2 regions of the Oceanicaulis sp. UBA2681 genome follow, and region 2 is predicted to be linked to the other one. Evidence: predicted binding sites of a transcription regulator. Region 2 holds the regulator's gene; the other holds the start of a gene.
What was found. The regulator LexA, encoded in region 2, represses DNA repair genes until DNA is damaged. The targets are predictions, from matches to a motif close to ATGTTCCNCTTGTGTTCC.
Positions count from the first base shown of each region.

Region 1: B3M53_RS00660 (Y-family DNA polymerase) is a predicted target of LexA. The motif match lies at 2,457-2,474, and genes of this name have one in related genera.

Region 1 covers NZ_DEMB01000002.1:5,816-11,072, reverse strand. Annotated here, with positions in the region: gene B3M53_RS00675 (hypothetical protein) at 1-258, opposite strand, end outside; gene rimM (ribosome maturation factor RimM) at 323-853, opposite strand; gene B3M53_RS00665 (hypothetical protein) at 928-1,179, opposite strand; gene B3M53_RS00660 (Y-family DNA polymerase) at 1,179-2,426, opposite strand; gene rpsP (30S ribosomal protein S16) at 2,593-3,045, opposite strand; gene ffh (signal recognition particle protein) at 3,064-4,611, opposite strand; gene B3M53_RS14725 (MAE_28990/MAE_18760 family HEPN-like nuclease) at 4,929-5,257, opposite strand, start outside.
Region 2 covers NZ_DEMB01000008.1:125,446-130,702, forward strand. Annotated here, with positions in the region: gene B3M53_RS05780 (ComEC/Rec2 family competence protein) at 9-2,129, shown strand; gene B3M53_RS05785 (2-hydroxychromene-2-carboxylate isomerase) at 2,131-2,805, opposite strand; gene lexA (transcriptional repressor LexA) at 2,871-3,548, opposite strand; gene trpC (indole-3-glycerol phosphate synthase TrpC) at 3,633-4,424, opposite strand; gene trpD (anthranilate phosphoribosyltransferase) at 4,454-5,257, opposite strand, start outside.

The DNA of each region.
Region 1 (5,257 bases), on a different contig from region 2:
GACCGCGCCATCTCGCTGGAAGGCCAGCCTGTCGGCGACACTATAGCTGGAAAATCTGGCTAGTCGTCGTGACGGCAAGTCAATCTGGGCCAATACTCTGTCGGCTTCAGCCTGCAATCCGTCATGACCTTCCGGGCATTGAGCCGTGATCTGCTCTGGCGCGCGTCTGGGATCATCGCGTTCGGAGACGCCGCGCAGGCCGCACTCTACCAACTGCGGGTCCTGCGCAGCCAATGCCAGCGCGGCGAGCCAGATCATGGATATCCCCCTCTTTTGAAGAGAGGGTGCCCCAGCCTTTCTCGCCCATCAAGCGAGTTCGCGCTTATTGGTCTTTGTCTTCATCGCCTTCAATGGTTTCCGGCGGGTTGGCGACGAGTTTGCCGGCAGCGAGGTCCATATGGGGGACCGCCGCTTTGGTGAAGGGCAGAAACCAGACGCCGTCAGGGCCTGAGATTTCCAGCAGATCGCCGGCGCCGAAATCCTGCACCGATTTCACCTTGCCAAGCGCTTCACCCTCAAGATTTTCCACCGTCAGACCGATCAGGTCTGAATAATAGAACTCGTCCTCTTCCAATTCCGGCAAGGCGCTGCGCGGGGCGTGCAGCAGCGTGCCCTTCATCGCCTGCACCTGTTCACGGGTGAGATTTTCCTTTAGCCGGATCGTCACGGTGCCGTTGGGGCCGGGTTTGGCTTGCGTCGGGGTCAGGATCACCGCGCCGGATTTATCCAGGAACGGGCCATAGCTGCAGACTTGGGCAGCGTCGCCGAAGGGCTTGATCTTCACATCCCCGCGCACCCCATGGGCGCCCGCGACAGCGGCGATGACGACAAGCTCTTCTTCAGGTGCGGGCATGGCGGGATCCTTTTCTGGCGCTCTGTCTGCCCTGAAGAGCGCTCCAGCTCAAGACGGCCGCTGCGCGAGAGGCGCTAGGGCATGCCGCCCTGAAAGGCTTCGGTCTCGCCCGAGCTGGCTTCATAGAGCGCCACCGCGCCGCCGCAGCCGGGCTGGACGCATCGAAGCGCGGTCTCCACCTGATCAAGATGGGCGTGCTGGAGGGCGCGGCGGGCCAGCAATTCCTGCGCGGTGTAATAGCGCGCCGCGCTGCAGGTCTTGCAAAACGCTTCCAGCCGGCTCAGCGGCGGCAGATCGTCAAGGCGAAGTTCGGTTTTCCAGGTCATCACCAGAAGTCCTCGGCATAGGGGATACGTGTGAAGGCGATCTTGCCGCCCGCATAGCCGCCCGGCGGCGGGGTCCAGACCCCTTGGGTGACAAGCGACTTGGCGTAGCGGCTGTTAAGCGAGTCGATGGCGTCCTGCAGCGCGTTGCGGCGGGCGCGGTCTTCAGCGTTATCCTCCACCAACCAGTCGGTCTGAGTGACGCCGGGATCATCGAGATCGCACAGATACATGCCCGCCCGCATGGGCCGCGCGCGGGGGTCAGAGCGTTGCGCCGCCGCCCAGAGCGCATCCAGCGCTTTCAGGCAGTCGCGGTCGGTGCGGGCGCTGTGCAGGGGAAGCTCCCCGCTCCAGCCGCCGTCAATATGGCGCAGCCACAGCCCCATGCGCCCGGCGGTGCGGCCGTCGCGGCGCATGCGGCGGGCGGCCTTAACCGTCAAAAGCCGCGCGCAGTCATAGGCGCTGGGCCAGCTGCGATGGCTGGGCGGCAGCACGCGGCCATGGCCATACATGCGGCGCTGGGCGGCTTCGGCCTGGATGTCGTAACCGTGCAGCGCATACCAGAAGCGCTCGCCCGCCACATTGCGCCACAGGGCGCGCATCTGCTTGGGCTGCAGCGCCCAGAGCGCTTTCATATCCGCCACGCCCGCTTTCAGAAGGCGCTTGCGCATGGACGACCCGATGCCCGGCGCTTCCTCGATCGGGCGCTTGAGCAAGGGCCCCGGCAGGTCTTCAGGCCGCCAGATCGTCAGACCGTCAGGCTTGCCGAGCTTGCAGGCCATTTTGGCGAGGAAGCGGTTGGGCGCCATGCCGATGGAGGCGGTGACCACACCACCCGTTTCCGCCGCGATGCGCGCCTTGATCGCGTCTGACACGCCCTCGGGGTCGGCGATCGCGCGGGCGTCGAGCTTGCAGGTCAGCTCGTCGATGGATTTCACCGCCCCGATGGGCAGCACGGCGCGGATCTCGGCGAGCATCACGGCGTGCATGCGGCGGTACAGGTCGGGCTTTTGATCCACCAGGATCATGTCGGGCACGGCCTCGCGCGCCTCGCGTACGGTCATGACAGAGCTGGCGCCCTTCGCCTTGGCTTCTTTCGAGGCGGCGATGATGCAGGTGTTGCGCGCGCCCTTCATGGGGATCACGCCCACGGGGCGGCCCCGCAGGCGCGGATCGGCGTATTGCTCGACGCTGGCGAAGAAGCTGTCAAAGTCGAGATAGAGCTGCTCGATGGTGTCGGGCTTGCGCATGTGTCTGTTCCGCAGGCGGCTGTCCGCTTTGGAACAAAGATAGAACAAATGCGTTCAGGGAAAAACCCGAAAGAGTCAGGCCGGCGTGCTAATCGCTGACTCCAGATGTGAAAAACCCCGCCGCGTTTCCACGGCGGGGTTGATCAAATGCCTGGAAAAGAAAGTCCTATTCGGACTTTTCTTCTTCAGCGGCGGCCTCTTCAGCCGGCGCTTCTTCTTCAGCCGGAGCGGCGGCGGCAGCGGCTTTGGCTTCTTCAGCTTCAGCGGCGGCAGCCTTCTTGGCTTCTTCCTTTTCGAGACGCTCAGCAGCGCGCTCTTTGGCTTTTTCGCCCGGCTCGGCTTTTTTCGGGTTGTTGCCGTGGGCCCATTCATAGACGCCGGCGTCTTTCAGGAAGCGCGCCACGCGATCGGTCGGCTGGGCGCCTTTCTTGATCCACTCGGCGGCTTTCTCGGTGTCCACAGCCACGCGGTTGTCGTGGTCTTTCGGCAGCATCGGGTTGTAGTGACCGATTTTCTCGATGAAGCGGCCGTCGCGCGGCATGCGCGAGTCGGTGACGACGATGCGGTAGTACGGACGCTTCTTGGCGCCGCCACGGGCGAGACGAATTTTAACAGACATGGATGTGGTCCTTTAAGGTCATTTTTTCTTCGAGAGGCCGAGCGGAAGGCCGTCTGGCCCCAGCGGTCCGCCAATACCTGGCAATCCCTGGTCGCCTGGGCCGCCCAGCCCCGGCAGGTCGGCGCCCTTGGGCGCGTGTCCTTTGAGAAGATCAGAGGCCGCATCGCCGAGACCGGGGGGCATTCCGCCGCCCATGCCCGGCATGCCGCCGCCCATTCCGGGCATTCCAGGCATTCCGGGCATGCCGCCCTTTTTGCCCTTCTTGCCCATCTTCTTCATCATGTCCGCCATCTGGCGGTGCATTTTCAAAAGCTTGTTCACCTCCGGCACAGCGACGCCGGCGCCCATGGCGATGCGGCGCTTGCGGCTGGCTTTGAGGAGGTCAGGCTTGGCGCGCTCTTCGCGGGTCATCGACAGGATAATCGCTTCCTGGCGTTTCAGCGCCTTGTCGTCGAACCCGGCATTGGCCATCTGGGCCTTCGCCGCCTTGTTCATGCCCGGCAGGAAACCCATCATGCCGGAAATGCCGCCCATTTTCTGAAGCTGGCGCAGCTGGTCGGCCATGTCTTCAAGGTCGAACTTGCCCTTGGCCATTTTCTTGGCGAGGCGTTCGGCTTTCTCGTGATCGACCTCGGCGGCGGCTTTTTCCACCAGCGAGACGATGTCGCCGCGCCCCAAAATACGGCCCGCCAGGCGTTTCGCGTCGAACGCGTCCAGCCCGTCGACCTTTTCAGAGACGCCCAGGAATTTGATCGGCAGGCCGGTGACCCAGCGCATGGATAGCGCGGCGCCGCCGCGGCCATCACCATCCATCCGGGTCAGCACCAGGCCGGTCAGCTTCAGACGCTCGTCAAAGCGCTTGGCGGTCTCCACCGCATCCTGACCGGTCAGGCTGTCAGCCACCAGAAGGGTTTCGCGCGGCCGCGCCACATCGGCGATCTTGGCGGCCTCGCCCATCATCTCTTCATCGATGGAGGTGCGGCCCGCGGTATCCAGGATCACCACGTCATAGCCCTGAAGGCGACCCGCGCTCATGGCGCGCTTGGCGATCTCGACGGCGGACTGACCCTTGACGATGGGCAGGCAGTTCACGCCGGCCTTTTCCGCCATCTGCGCCAGCTGCTCCATCGCCGCCGGGCGGCGGGTGTCGAGCGAGGCGACGAGGACTTTTTTCTTCTCGCGCTCGGAAATGCGTTTGGCGAGCTTGGCGGTGGTGGTGGTCTTACCCGAGCCCTGAAGACCCGCCATCAGGATGGCCACGGGCGGCTCGCCGGTGAGGTTCAGGCCTTCGGGCTCGCCTTCGCCGCCGAGCAGATCCACCAGACCGTCATGGACGATCTTGATGACTTGCTGGCCGGGGCTGACCGAGCGGATGACGTCTTCGCCGATCGCCTTTTCACGGACCTTGGACGTGAAGTCCTTCACCGCCGGCAGGGCGACATCGGCTTCCAGAAGGGCCACGCGGATCTCGCGCAGGGCGGCGTCCACATCCTTTTCTGACAGCGCGCCGCGCCCGGTCAGGCTGTCAAAGACGCCGGAAAGCCGTTCTGAAAGTGAGTCGAACATGTGTTCGCCTGCCTCGTTTCGCTTCTGGTCACACCGATAAGGTGTGGATCAAGCGCGCACGCCGCAACCATCCCACTGGACGAGCCTTCGTCGAGCGGGAGACCTCGCCCGCCTCCGGGCGTTTTATCCTGATCATTGCAGGACGCCGTGTGCGGGTAAGGCAAGCGAGTGGCGCTTGCACTGAAGCGTGGGCGTTTACGCGGGGGGCGGGGAAGAGTCAAGGGTGAGGATAGCGATGACCTTATCCCACAGGGCTGAAGCGGGGGGAGACTAAGCGCTTCCAGAAGAGGAGGGCTCGATGGTCACTTAGTGAAAGGTTACGCGACCTGCTTGCGATATGCGGACGATGCAACTGAATTATCTATCTGATTGTGAAATATAGATATCAGATCAGTCACCTGCTCACTTAGGTTTTCGAAAGTATCAGAATCAATGTTACCATGTTCTCCATGAGCTACCCGGTTTCGATTTCTTAATAAGATCTCATCTATAAAAACGCTTCTTGTTTCAAATGCTACGTAGTCTATTCCTATTTGAGCACAGAGCTTTTTCAGAACCTTGCTTGAAAGATTGGACTCTAAGTCTATTGCTAATTTGTACTTTATTCGCGGGCAAAAAGTTTCGCTAAAAAGTGCAAACTTACAGA
Region 2 (5,257 bases):
ATGAAGGTGTGAAGTCTTACAAGTTTCCACCCACAGGGGAAAGTCCCACCCTGCGCCAGGCGATGCTCGCCGGGCTGGGCGCCCCGTTGACGGTGAATGCACCTGATCCGTACCGGCTGATCTTATGGGCGCCGGTTGCGCTTGCGGTGGGATCGGCGGCTTACTTCTCCTGGCCGGTTGAACCGGGAGGAGTTCCGGTCCTGACAGGCGTAATTATCACCGCGCTTTGTGGGCTGGGCTGGAGCGTGCGCCGTGATGTCAGCACGCTGTATGTCTGGGTTCTTCTTGGCTGCATCTGTCTGGGCTTTGTTCTCGCGGGGCATCGCAGCCATGCGTTGGCGCCGCCGCCGCTGGAGCGCTTTGTCAGCGAACGCAGCGCGCAAGTGACGGGCTGGATCGAACGCGTGGAGCGACTGGATGGGCGTGCGCGCCTGTTGATCCGGGTCCATGAGCTGGAACACGCCGAGACCCCGCCTGTACGCGTGCGGGTCCGGGCGGGGCTGGGCGCTTTTGAACCCGGCGACGCCATCCAAGTGCGCGCCCGCCTGTCGCGGCCGTCAGCGCCCGTGGCCGCAGGTGGGTATGACCCGGGCCGAGCGGCCTGGTTTGATCAGATCGGTTTGACGGGATACGCGATCTCCGATCTGGAGCCCGCCGAGATCGCCGCGCCCAGACCGCGAATTCTGGATCTGGCGCGGTTTCGCTGGCGCTTGTCTGAGCGATTGCAGGCGGGGGCCGGGTCGCGCACCGGCGCCGTGGCGGCGGCCTTGCTGACCGGGGAGCGGGCGCGAGTGTCCTTTGAGGACGCAGAGGCCCTGCGCCTGTCGGGTCTGGGCCATATTCTGGCGATTTCCGGGCTGCACATGGCCTTGTTCGCCGGCGGCGCTTATTGGCTGATCCGCCTGATCTTCGCCGCATGGGAGCCTTGGGCGCGCGGGAATGATCCGCGAAAGCCCGCAGCCCTGGGCGCGTTGGTCGCGGCGAGCCTCTATCTGGTGGTGTCAGGCGCTGCGGTGTCCACCCAGCGCGCCTATATCATGGCGTTCGTGGTGCTGGTCGGCGTCTTGTGCGACCGGCAGGCCTTTTCCATGCGGTCTTTGGCGCTGGCCGCCATTTTCATCATCCTCATCACGCCTGAAAGCGTCATCGAACCGGGGTTTCAGATGAGCTTCGCCGCTGTTGCGGCGTTGATCGCCAGCTTTGACGTTTATCGTCGCTGGCGTCCCGAGGGCGGCGGCTCAACCTCGCTCCTCGCCAAGATCAAGGACGCGATAGCCGGGTTGAGCGCCACATCCCTGATCGCGGGGTCCGCGACCGGTGCGTTTGCTGTGTTTCATTTCCAGCGCATGGCCGCATATGGGCTTTTGGCCAATCTGGCGGCCATGCCGCTTTTTACGTTCTGGGTGATGCCGGCGGGCGGCGCGGCGCTCCTGTTTTCGGTGATTGGGCTGGAAGGCCCGTTTCTCTGGATCATGGACCAAGGGCTGCGCCGGGTTCTGGATGTGGCGTATTGGGCGTCAACGCTTGAAGGGGCCGTGGTGGGCGCTAACGCCGCCGATCCCGCGCTGCTGGCGCTCTATGGTTTGGGTTTTGCGTGTCTGGTGATCGGGCTGGGGTGGATGCGGCTGGGCGGCGGGGTGCTGGTCTGCGCCGCCCTGGCGCTGTTCATCGTTCAGGCGCCGCCCCAGATGATGATCACCGATGGCGGGGTGGTGCTGGCGCGATTTGAGGGGGCGGGAGACGCCTTCACCGTCAGTGACCGCAGGCGGGGACGGTTTGATGCGCGCGTCTTCCTGCAACGCACCGGAGCGAGCTATCGCCCGGAACGTGCGGCGCTGGCCTGCGACTCTCTGGGATGCACGGGGCGCACCGCGGAAGGCTTGCTGCTCGCCGTCACGGATAATCCCGAGGCGCTGGAGGATGATTGCGACCAGGCGGATCTGATCGTCTTTGACGGGGTCGTCTCCGCCTGGCGTAAGCGCCGTTGTGCAGCCTTGCTGTTAGATGACCCGGCGCGCGCCGAACTCGGCGGGCTGGAGTTCTGGGTGCATGACGGCCGGGTGGTCCGCATGCGCGGCGCCGAGCAGGCCCGGCAGGGCCGTTTATGGGGCGGCGCGCAGGGCAGCTAGCTTATTGAAGCTTGAGCCCGGATTGAGACATGCGCCAGAGCAGGGCGTCGATGCGGTCCTGACCAAAGAAAGGTTCGCCGTTAAACACCATCAGCGGCACGCCCCAATGACCCGCCGCATCCTGATTGGCTTCGTTTTCGAGGATCTGGGCGTCAATCTGGTCGGATTGGGCGTCCGCTTCCGCATTCAGCCAGTCCGGGTCCAGTCCAGCCTTGTGAGCGGCTTCATCCAGCGCGCCGTCATCGGTCCAGGGTGTTTCATAGCCTGCGCTTGCGCCGCCCCAGATGCGCCGGCTGGCGGCGGCGATATACGCTAGCCCGTCGCCGGTTTGCGTGGCCAGAACGCCCAGTCGGTTGAGATAGGTGATGCGCGGCTGCTCAGGGGCGATCTTCAGTGTGCCTAGATCCTGAGCGATCGGATCGGGCGAAGGCGCGCTGATGGGGAGGCCCAGGCGTTCCGCCTCGCGCGCCACATCAATGAGCACATAATGGATCCAGCGCGAATCGCGTTCTTCGAAGAACTCAGGGCTGCGCACCGCCAATGGGCGCACAATACGGACATTGACCGTGAAGCCGTATTGATCGCGCAGGGCCAGCAGGCGCTGTGCTGCGATATAGCTGTAGGGGCTTCGAAACGACCAATAAAGGTCAAAGCTGAGCGCGGTCTGATCTGTCATGGTCTGTGCTGTCCTGATCGGGCAAAGCCCCGAACGGCAATACTAAACCGCGCAAATCAGCGCGCCTAGTGATAGCGCCGGATCAAGCCGACCAGACGCCCCTGCACCTTGACCTCGTTCGGGCCGAAAATGCGGGTTTCATAGGCCGGGTTCGCCGCTTCCAGAGCGATGGAGCCGCCCTTTTTGCGCAGCTTTTTCAGCGTGGCTTCTTCGTCATGGACGAGGGCGACAACGATGTCGCCGCTATTGGCGGTGTCGCCGCGTTTGATCACCACCAGATCGCCGTCGAGAATACCGGCGTCGATCATGGAATCGCCATGCACTTCCAGCGCGAAATGCTCGCCGCCGGAAATCATGTTCGCCGGAACGGGCAAGCGGTCGGTTTCATGCTGGATCGCCTCAATCGGCACGCCGGCCGCGATTCGGCCCAGAACCGGCACGTCCACGCCCTGAATGCTTTCTTCGTGAGCGGGGGCGCCGAAGGGCGCTTTCACCACATTGGAGGCAGGCGCTGACGCGGGAGCGCCGGTTTGCGGCAGCTTCAGCACTTCCAGAGCGCGCGCCCGGTGGGCCAGCCGACGGATGAATCCGCGTTCTTCCAGAGCGCTGACCAGTCGATGCACGCCGGACTTGGAGGCGAGGTTGAGCGCTTCTTTCATTTCGTCAAAGGAAGGCGACACGCCGTCTTCAGACAGACGCTTGTTGATGTAGAGCAAAAGCTCGTGCTGCTTTTTGGTCAGCATGGTCGCCTCTTGGAACAAAATAGAAACTTACTAAAAGTGTTCTATGCATGTTCCGTCTTAACGTCAAGTGAAGCTGCGACGCGTTTAGAGCCCCATAAGGGTGCGCGTCGCGGCGGTGACATCGTCCTGCCGCATCAGGCTTTCACCGACCAGCAGAGACTTGGCGCCAGCGTGCTGCAATCTGACAGCGTCGTCACGGGTGAAGATGCCGCTTTCCGCCACCAGAAGCCTGTCATCACCCACCATAGGGGCAAGAGTTTCAAAGGTTTCCAGTGAGGTTTCGAAGGTGCGCAGATTGCGGTTGTTCACCCCCACAAGCGGGCTGGGGAGGGCCAGAGCGCGTTTCATTTCGGCGGCGTCATGCACTTCGACCAACGCATCCATATCCCATTTGAACGCTTCCTCGATCAGCGCGGCGGCGAGGGAATCATCAACGCTGGCGAGAATCACCAGGATGCAATCCGCGCCCAGCGCGCGTGATTCGGCGACTTGCCAGGGGTCGTAGAGAAAATCCTTGCGCAGGACCGGCAAAGACACCGCCGCGCGCGCCGCGACCAGATAGTCATCATGGCCCTGAAAGCTGGGCGCGTCGGTCAGAACAGACAGGCAGCTTGCGCCCCCGTCTTCATAGGCTTTGGCGAGTATGGGCGGGTTGAAGTCTTCGCGGATCAGGCCCTTGGACGGGCTGGCTTTCTTCACTTCCGCGATCAGGCTTAGCCCATGCTCGGTCGCATCGCGCTCCAACGCCGCCTTGAAACCGCGGACCGGGCTCGCCTGCTGGGCGCGCTCGCAGACCGCTTCATACGGGAGCGCGGCCTTGCGCTCGGCGATATCGGCGCGCTTGTAGGCTTCAATTCGGTTCAGGACGTCGCTCATCGGGCGTGTTCTCTTCAAGGTTTAAGCGCTTAGGCGTTGCTGGCTCTGACAAGGGCGTCGAGCGCAGCTTGCGCGCGGCCGTCATCAATTGCGGCCCCAGCCAGTTCCGCGCCGGTCTTCAGGTCTTCAGCCAAGCCTGCGAGCTTCAGCGCGGCGGCGGCGTTGATCAGGACAATATCGCGATAGGGGCCTTGCGCGCCCTTCAGGAGGTCTCGGATCGCCTGCGCGTTCTCTTCAGGTTCGCCGCCTTTCAGATCATCCAGCGCGGCGCGGCGCAGCCCTGCATCCTCAGGCGTGATCTCGTATTCACGGATCTCGCCGTCCGGCGTCAGTTCGGCGACAAAGCTGACGCCGGTGGTGGTGATTTCATCGAGCCCGTCTTCGCCATACACGATCATGGCGGCGTCCGCGCCCAAGCCGCGCAGGGCTTCGGCCATGGGAACCAGCCATTTGCGGTCAAACACGCCCAGGAGCTGACGTTTCGCGCCGGCGGGGTTTGATAGCGGACCCAGCAGGTTGAAAATCGTCCGCACGCCCAGCGTCTTGCGCGCCGGCCCCACATGACGCACCGCGCCGTGGTGAGCCTGGGCGAACAAAAAGCCCACGCGCGCCTGACCCAGTGCGGCTTCCACCTGATCAGGGCGGGCGAACAGATTTACGCCCAGGCTTTCCAGCACTTCCGCAGAGCCCGATTTGGAGGAGGCGGCCTTGTTGCCATGTTTGGCGACGACGGCGCCTGCGCCAGCGGCCACGAGGGCGGCGGCGGTCGAGATGTTCCAGGTGCCGCGGGCGTCGCCGCCGGTGCCGCAGGTGTCGATGGCGGCGGCGGGCGC